2 regions of the Streptomyces sp. NPDC085946 genome follow, and region 1 is predicted to be linked to the other one. Evidence: riboswitches for the same ligand, from Rfam matches in the RefSeq annotation. Region 1 holds a riboswitch; the other holds the start of a gene.
The links. A riboswitch is a leader RNA that binds a small molecule or an ion and turns the genes downstream of it on or off. The one in region 1 is predicted to bind cyclic di-AMP.
Positions count from the first base shown of each region.

Region 2: it holds a riboswitch for cyclic di-AMP, as region 1 does, so the genes downstream of both, ACIF8T_RS15495 (M23 family metallopeptidase) here and ACIF8T_RS30025 (transglycosylase SLT domain-containing protein) in region 1, are expected to answer to the same signal.

Region 1 covers NZ_JBITSF010000019.1:12,836-17,212, reverse strand. The annotation lists gene ACIF8T_RS30035 (GNAT family N-acetyltransferase) at 1-917, opposite strand, end outside; gene ACIF8T_RS30030 (HAD family hydrolase) at 1,233-2,057, shown strand; gene ACIF8T_RS30025 (transglycosylase SLT domain-containing protein) at 2,081-2,953, opposite strand; cyclic di-AMP (ydaO/yuaA leader) riboswitch at 2,957-3,125, opposite strand; gene ACIF8T_RS30020 (polyprenyl synthetase family protein) at 3,655-4,377, shown strand, end outside.
Region 2 covers NZ_JBITSF010000006.1:315,495-319,871, reverse strand. The annotation lists gene ACIF8T_RS15505 (M16 family metallopeptidase) at 1-362, shown strand, start outside; gene ACIF8T_RS15500 (M16 family metallopeptidase) at 359-1,747, shown strand; cyclic di-AMP (ydaO/yuaA leader) riboswitch at 1,937-2,105, shown strand; gene ACIF8T_RS15495 (M23 family metallopeptidase) at 2,120-2,890, shown strand; gene ACIF8T_RS15490 (GntR family transcriptional regulator) at 3,119-3,814, shown strand; gene ACIF8T_RS15485 (HPr family phosphocarrier protein) at 3,984-4,265, opposite strand.

The DNA.
Region 1 (4,377 bases):
GCTCCCTCGTGGACGGGCCGTTCGCCGGTCTTCAGCGCGTCCTTGTATTCGGCCGCGCCCCGCCCGAGGTCGAGCAGGGCGATCCCCCGGCCGGCCGCCGCCTGAGCCATCCGCAGGTGCAGCACGAGCCCCGGCGAGTACTTCGAGAAGCCCGGGTCGTACGCCGGGAACCAGCAGGCCAGCACCGAGGCCGAGCGCAGCCCGAAGTGCGCGGCGACCGGACGGCCGGCGGCGTACAGCACGGACAGCGTGCCCGTGCACTCCGGTGTCCGGGTCGCGGCGAGCCGGGACACCAGCCGGGCGATCCACTCCTGCGCGAACCGGTCCCGGCGGCCCGTGCGGCGGTACTGCGCCGACTTCCACTGCACGAGCGTGCGCAGCGCGGCCGGGTCGCGCTCGTCGAACACGAACCGCACCTCGCCGACCTGCCGGTCCATCCGGCGCTCCTTGGCGAGGGTGGTCTTCAGGAACTTCGGCGACCGGGCGCGCAGCACCGACTCGTACGTCTCGTAGCCCTTCTCCACGTCGACGACGTACGTGGCGTGCTCCTCGGCGGCGTACGGGACGAACAGGTCCTGCCCGGCCTCCAGGTTGTCGAAGGCGTAGCTCGACAGCCCGCAGGCCCGCAGCAGTTCCCCGGTCTCCAGGCGCAGGCCCGGCCGCAGCACGGCGCCCTGGCTGTCCGACACCCCGAGCCCGATCGCCCGGCCCTGCCCCAACGGGCCCCGCTCGTACGGCAGGAAGCCGGCCGGCTCCAGCCCCTCGTACACCACCGCCACCCGCGCACCCGGCCGCACGCCGCCCACGGCGTCGGTGAACTCCGGTTCCATGAACGGGTTGCGCGGCACCCCCGCGTCGGCGCGCAGCTTGCGCCAGCGCTCCCTGTCCCCCTCGCCGAGCTCCCCGGGCTCCAGCACGCGCACGCGTGCGCCACGTCCCCTGCTCAACCTGACCCCCCGATCAAGTCCCCCCTGGACACTTGGAAGGTACCGCCCGGGACCGGCCCGACGGTAGGGAGCGGAGCAAGTTGCCGCCAAGTGGTGCAGAGGCCTTCAACCGGTCGTACCCGGCCGATGCGGATGCCCCGCCGGCGCCTCCGCCGACGCCCCGGGGATGATCGCGGCGATCACGGTGATCAGGGATGATCACCCTGTTCACGGCGATCACGGTGATCGTGGTGATCACAATGATCGCGGTGAATCGGAGGGTCCCGGTATCCGTATTCTCTGATCATGGCCGCTCCCACCGCGTACTCACTCATCGCCACCGACCTGGACGGATCGCTGCTGCGCGGCGACGACACCCTCTCCGACCGGTCCCTCGCCGCGCTCGCGCGGGTGGCGCGGGCCGGTGCCCACCACCTCGTGGTGACCGGCCGGCCGGCACCCAGGGTGCGGCCGCTCCTCGACGACCTCGGGTGCCGGGGGCTCGCGGTGTGCGGGCAGGGCGCGCAGCTGTACGACGCCGGCGCGCACCGTCTGCTGTGGTCGGTCACCCTGGACCGGGAGCTGGCCGAGACCGCGCTCGAGAAGATCGAGGCGGAGGTGGGGGAGGTGTACGCGGCGGTCGACCAGGACGGGACCGACGGGCTCACGCTCATCGAACCCGGCTACCTGATGCCCCACCCCACCCTGCCCGCGCTGCGCGTCGGGCGGCGCGAGGACCTGTGGTGCGCCCCCATCAGCAAGGTGCTGCTGCGCCACCCGCACCTGTCGGACGACGAGTTGGCGGCGACCGCGCGCTCGGTGGTCGGCGGCCTGGCGACGGTCACCATGTCGGGGCCCGGGACGGTGGAACTCCAGCCGTGCGGCGTCACCAAGGCGACCGGCCTGGCGCTGGCCGCCGACCACCTGGGGCTGAGCGCGGAGCGGACCATCGCCTTCGGCGACATGCCCAACGACATCCCCATGTTCGACTGGGCGGCCCGCGGCGTCGCCATGGCCAACGCCCATCCCGAGCTCAAGGCCGTCGCCGACGAGATCACGGCATCGAACGAGGACGACGGCATCGCCGTCGTCCTCGAACGGCTCTTCGGCGGCGTCCCGGCGGTCCTCTAGGCGGAAGCCCCGGGCGCCGGGACTCAGTACGCGCCGAAGACGTTGTCGATCGAGCCGTACCGCTGGGCCGCGTAGTTGCAGGCCGCGGTGATGTTGGCGACCGGGTCGTACGGGTCCCAGGACGTGCCGGGCACGTGGTAGGCCTGGAAGGTCGGGTCGATCACCTGGAGCAGGCCCTTGGAGGGGGTGCCGGCGGCGGCGTTGGAGTCCCAGTTGTTGATGGCCAGCGGGTTGCCGGAGGACTCGCGCATGACGTTGCGGTGGATGCCCTCGTACGTGCCGGGGATCCCGTTGCGCGCCATGACGTCCAGCGACTCGCGGATCCAGCCGTCGAGGTCGTCGGAGTACGTGGTGGCCGCGGCGGGGGCGGCCTCGGCGGCGGGCTCGGTGGCCGCGGCGGGTACGGCCTCGGCGGCGGGCGCGGCGGCGGGCGCGGCCGGCTCGGCGGCCACGGCGGGCTCGGTGCTCCGCGCGGACGAGGGGGTCGCCGTGCCGCCCTGCGCGGCGGCCCCGGAGGCGCCGGAGTCCCCGGCGTCCGCCTGCGACGCCGCGACCTTCAGCTCCAGGCCGGGGTGGATCAGCCGGGGGTTGTCGCCGACGGCGGCGCGGTTGTCCCGGTAGAGCGTGCGCCAGCCGCCGGACACGTCGTGCCGCTCGGCGATCCGGTACAGGGTGTCGCCCTTGACCACGGTGTACGTCAGGGACGGGGACGCCTGGTCGGCCCCGGCCGTCCGCGACACGGCGGCGGCGGGCGCGGACGGGGACGGCTCGGCGGCGTGCGCGGCGGCCGCTCCCAGGAGGGGGAGCGAGAGCGCGGCGGTGCCGGTGCCGGCGGCGACGACGCCGCGGGTGAACGGGTTGCGGCCGGGACGGCGGTGCTTGCCTCGTGCGGGCATGGCGATGTTCCTCTCCGACGCCTGCGAGGTGAGCTGTCGGGTTCGGGCGGGGAGGTGCCCGGCCGCGTGGTGGCGGCTTCACCCCGAGCCGTTCCGGTGCGATGCCCGGTCCGGCGGCTTACCTGGGTCCCCCGCTCCTGCCGTGCGTGAGTGAAGTGGTCGATAGGGGGCACGGGCGGTGGCAGGATTCGGCGTCCGCCCGGCAGGCCCGGAACGTATGCGAGAGCACATGTCGGGAACAAGCGGCGACATCACAGAAGTCGCCGTTTGATCTTTCGATGGGGTTTATGGGGTGCTTGATCCTTTGCTCTCGCGACGCTCAACTGGCGTTTCGGGCAAGGCGGAAAGGCACCTTGTGTCCGACTGGGGCGAATGGTGCCCGAGTGACTCACTTCACTGATCACAAAAGTGATGGGCATTTCCCCTCTAGGGGAATTCATTTGCCATTTGCGGCAAATCGGACAGGGTGCCGGGATACCCGTCCGCGGTGGTGTTCCGGCGAACCGATCGAAAACATTCCGGACGTGATCCGACACGGTCCGGCCCGGCGTGGACGTCTCCCGGTCGATCGACGTCGAGACTGGGGACGTGGGCGCTGGCGGTGATCGAAACGTGACCGGATACGCTGACTTGAGTGAGGGCAGCGACCTATCGACAAACCGCGTAATCGCCAGTAGACACCAGCAGACAGGAGACCCCTCGTGACCGTCGTCGGGCCGTTCGGGCTGAGCGTGCGGGACCAGGCTCTGGAAGCCGATGTCCAGGCCGGGTTGACGGCTGTCGAGGAAGGGCTGCTCGAGGCCACCAAGAGCGAGGTGCCCTTCATCACGGAGGCCGCCCAGCACCTGGTGCGCGCCGGCGGCAAGCGGTTCCGGCCGCTGCTCGTGATGCTCTCCGCGCAGTTCGGCGACCGGCACGCGCCGGGGATCGTGCCGTCGGCCGTGGTGGTGGAACTGACCCACCTCGCGACGCTGTACCACGACGACGTGATGGACGAGGCCGCGGTACGGCGCGGCGTGCCCAGCGCGAACACCCGCTGGGGCAACTCCGTCGCGGTCCTCACCGGCGACTTCCTCTTCGCGCGCGCCTCGCAGATCCTGGCCGACCTGGGACCGGAGGCCGTACGCGTCCAGGCCCTGGCGTTCGAGCGGCTGGTCACCGGGCAGATCCTGGAGACGGCGGGGCCGCAGGACGGGCGGGACCCGGTCGACCACTACCTCGACGTGCTGGGCGGCAAGACCGGGTCGCTGGTGGCGGTGTCCTGCCGGTTCGGCGCGATGATGTCCGGCGCCGACGAGCGGGTCGTGGACGTGCTCACCCAGTACGGCGAGCGGCTCGGCGTCGCCTTCCAGCTCGCGGACGACGTCCTGGACATCGCCTCCGACTCCCACGAGTCCGGCAAGACGCCGGGCACGGACCTGCGC
Region 2 (4,377 bases), on a different contig from region 1:
GGTTCGCCGCGGAGGGCCCCACGGCCGAGGAGATGGAGCGCGCCCAGGCCCAGTTGGAGCGCGAGTGGCTGGACCGGCTCGGCACCGTCGCGGGCCGCGCCGACGAACTGTGCCGGTACGCCGTGCTGTTCGGCGACCCGCAGCTCGCCCTGACCGCCGTCCAGCGGGTGCTGGAGGTGACGCCCGAGGAGGTCCGGGAGATCGCCGCGGCCCGCCTGCGGCCCGACAACCGCGCGGTGCTCGTCTACGAGCCGACCGCCCCCGCCGACCCGGAGCACGCCGAGGAAGCGGAGCGCACCGAAGACCCCCGGTCCGCGGCGACCGTGGAAGCCACCGACGACAACGAGGAGGCGGCGAAGTGACCGAGCTCGCCCCGATGGAGTTCCACCCCCGGCCGCAGGCGGGCGAGCCCCGGCTCTGGGCGTTCCCCGCGCCCGAGCGCGGCGCCCTCGGCAACGGGCTCACGGTGCTGCGCTGCCACCGTCCCGGCCAGCAGGTCGTCGCCGTGGAGGTGCTCCTGGACGCGCCCCTGGACGCCGAGCCGGCCGGTCTCGACGGCGTCGCCACGATCATGGCGCGGGCCTTCTCCGAGGGCACCGACAAGCACTCCGCCGAGGAGTTCGCCGCCGAGCTGGAGCGCTGCGGCGCCACCTTCGACGCGCACGCCGACCACCCGGGCGTCCGGCTGAGCCTGGAGGTGCCGGCCTCCCGCCTCGCCAAGGCGCTCGGCCTGATCGCCGACGCGCTCCGGGCGCCCGCCTTCGCGGACAGCGAGGTCGAGCGGCTGGTGCGCAACCGCCTCGACGAGATCCCGCACGAGTTGGCCAACCCCTCCCGGCGGGCCGCCAAGGAGCTCTCCCGGCAGCTCTTCCCGGCGGACTCGCGCATGTCGCGGCCCCGGCAGGGCACCGAGGAGACGGTCGCCGAGATCGACTCCGCGGCCGTCCGCGCCTTCTACGACCGGCACGTCCGCCCCGCCACGGCCACCGCCGTGGTCGTCGGCGACCTCACCGGCATCGACCTCGACGCGCTGCTCGGCGACACGCTCGGCGCGTGGACCGGTTCCGCGGCCGACCCGCGGCCGGTGCCGCCGGTCACCGCCGACGACACCGGACGCGTCGTCATCGTGGACCGTCCCGGCGCCGTCCAGACGCAGCTGCTGATCGGCCGGATCGGCCCGGACCGGCACGACCGCGTCTGGCCCGCGCAGGTGCTCGGCACGTACTGCCTCGGCGGCACCCTCACCTCCCGCCTGGACCGCGTCCTGCGCGAGGAGAAGGGCTACACCTACGGCGTGCGGTCGTTCGCGCAGGTTCTGCGCTCCACCCCGGAGGGCACGGGTGCCGCGATGCTCGCCATCAGCGGCTCGGTGGACACCCCGAACACCGGCCCCGCCCTGCAGGACCTGTGGGCGGTGCTGCGCACGCTGGCCGCGGAAGGGCTCACCGACGCCGAGCGCGACGTGGCCGTGCAGAACCTGGTGGGGGTGGCGCCGCTGAAGTACGAGACCGCGGCGGCCGTCGCGAGCACGCTGGCCGACCAGGTCGAGCAGCACCTGCCCGACGACTACCAGGCCTCGCTGTACCGGCAGCTCGCCGCGACCGGCACCGTGGAGGCCACCGCGGCGGCCGTGAGCGCCTTCCCGGTGGACCGGCTGGTGACCGTCCTCGTCGGCGACGCGAGCCGCATCGAGGAGCCCGTGGCGGCCCTCGGCATCGGCGAAGTCACCGTGGTCCCCGCCGAGTAGGGGCACGTGCGCGGGGAGCCCTGGTGACACGGAGTCGCCAGGGCTTCCTTATGCCCGAATTGGGGCAGGAGTTGCCTGTCTGGCCTGTGGGATGCGCTACAAAAGCCGCGATTCGTTTGGGAATTGAAAGTCGGCCCGCTTAGCTTCGTCCCGGCTGTTCGTCAGGCAGTGCGCCGCACCCGCGGCAGCGGGCAGTCATCGCCGAGTCCCCGTACGGCGCGAGCCAGGGGAGCCGGGGACCCATCGCACCACGTCCCCCGGGGTGAATCGGACGCCCGCGCGAGCCGCGAGGGGGTCCGTAGGAGACCTTCCTGCTCCGAACCCGTCAGCTAACCCGGTAGGCGAGAAGGAAGGAAAGGACCCACACACTTCATGGCGTTCACCCGCGCCACCGGGAAGCACCGCCGTCCCAGCCGCGTGCAGCGCGGCACCGCCCGCGCGGCGGGCGTCGCCGCCCTCGCCACCACCGGCGTGGTCGGCTCCGTCGCGGCCCCGGCCTTCGCCGCCTCCGAGCCCGTCGTCGAGCAGACCGCGCTCACCCCCGTCGTCACCATCGGCGACTCCGTGGCCGAGCAGGTCGACGCCCAGGCCGCCGCCCAGAAGCAGGCCGCCGAGGAGGCCGAGGCCGAGCGCAGGGCCGCCGAGGAGGCCGCGCGCGAGAAGGCCGCCGCGGCCGCCGAGAAGGCCCGTGAGGCCAAGGAGCGCGCCGCCCGGGAGGCCGAGCGCAAGCGCCTCAACACGTTCGTGTCGCCCATCGCCGGCTCCTACGTCTCCACCGGCTACCGGGCCGGCGGCGCCGTCTGGTCCTCCGGCAGCCACACCGGCGTCGACTTCCACGCCGCGAGCGGCACCCCCGTCCAGGCGGTCGGCATGGGCACCGTCGTCGAGGCCGGCTGGGGCGGGGCCTACGGCAACCAGGTCGTCATCCGGATGAACGACGGCACCTACACCCAGTACGGGCACCTGTCGTCGGTCGGCGTCACGGTGGGCCAGCAGGTCGTCCCCGGCCAGCGGATCGGCCTGTCCGGCGCGACCGGCAACGTCACCGGCGCGCACCTGCACTTCGAGGCCCGTACGAGCGCCGAGTACGGCTCGGACATCGACCCCGTCGCCTACCTCCGCGCGCACGGCGTGAACCTCTGAGACGAGCTCCGTCCCGGCGCGCGCACGCCGGCGGACGCCCGCTCCGCACGGCCCCGGCTCCCCGAGCCGGGGCTTTCGCCGTTCCGGAACGGCCGGCCGAAACGGCCGGTTGTCCAAAAAATATCCATGGATTCCGGCCCGCCGTCGGAAATTCCGGCTCATTGCAATAGAGTCACGGAACACGCGTCCATCGTCGACGTTTCACGGGGATTAAGGCGGAGGTCGGTCATGCGTATTCCGGCGCACTCGGTGTGCACGGCGATCCGGGACGACATCGTCGCGGGTGTCTACGAGCGCGGCAGCCGGCTCACCGAGGAACTGCTCGCCCGCCGCTACGGCGTCTCGCGCGTGCCCGTCCGGGAGGCCCTGCGCACCCTGGAGGCCGAGGGCTTCGTGGTGACCCGGCGGCACGCGGGCGCGTGCGTCGCGGAACCCACCGAGCAGGAGGCCGGCGACCTGCTGGAGATGCGCATGCTCCTGGAGCCCCTCGGGGCCTCCCGGGCCGCCCAGCGCCGCACCGAGGCCCATCTCAAGGTGCTGCGCGGCCTGGTCCGGCTGGGGCAGGAGCGGGCCCGCCGGGGCAACAGCGAGGACCTGCGCTCCCTGGGCGGCTGGTTCCACGAGACGCTCGCGCAGGCCTGCGGCAGCCCCGCCCTGACGGCGATGCTGACCCAGCTGCGCCACAAGATCGCCTGGATGTACTCCGTGGAGGCGTCGGCCAGCCCCGCGGACTCCTGGGCGGAGCACGGCGCGATCGTGGACGCGGTGGCGCGCGGCGACAGCGAGCGCGCGCGGGCGCTCACGGCGCTGCACACCGAGCGCGCGACCGCCGCGCACCGGCTGCGGCCGGGCCCGGGCGGCGACCGCGCGGAGCGTGTGAGGAATTCGCAACATCCCGTAAACACGCCGAATCTGCGGTATTAACACGGGCGCCGTATACAAAGAAGTGGTATTCGCGGGGGTTATTTCCGCTGCCCTTTTCCGCGTGCGCCCCGTGTGTGCCCTCGAATTTCTCGGGCGCCCGCCGTGAAAAACGGCCGGGCCGCGCCGCCCGAAAAGGACGACACGGCCCGGCCCCTTGCCGCGCTGCGGCTCAGACGGTCTCGGGGAGCTCCTCGAGACCCTCGGCGACCAGCTTGGCCAGCCGGTCCAGGGCGGCGTCCGCGCCCTCGGCGTCGGAGGCGAGGACGATCTCCTCGCCGCCCTGGGCGCCGAGGCCGAGGACGGCCAGCATGGAGGCCGCGTTGACGGGGTTGCCGCCTGCCTTGGCGATCGTCACCGGGACGCCTGCGGCCGTGGCGGCTCGGACGAAGATGGAGGCGGGGCGGGCGTGGAGGCCCTCGGCCCAGCCGACGTTGACGCGGCGCTCAGCCATGTGTTGCTGCCCTTCGGTGTTCAGGGTTGTCTAGACCAGTTTCCCACAACGTGAAGCCCGGAAGGGACGCGCGTCCCCGCCGGGACGGCGGCGATCGGGCCGCGGCCTCGGC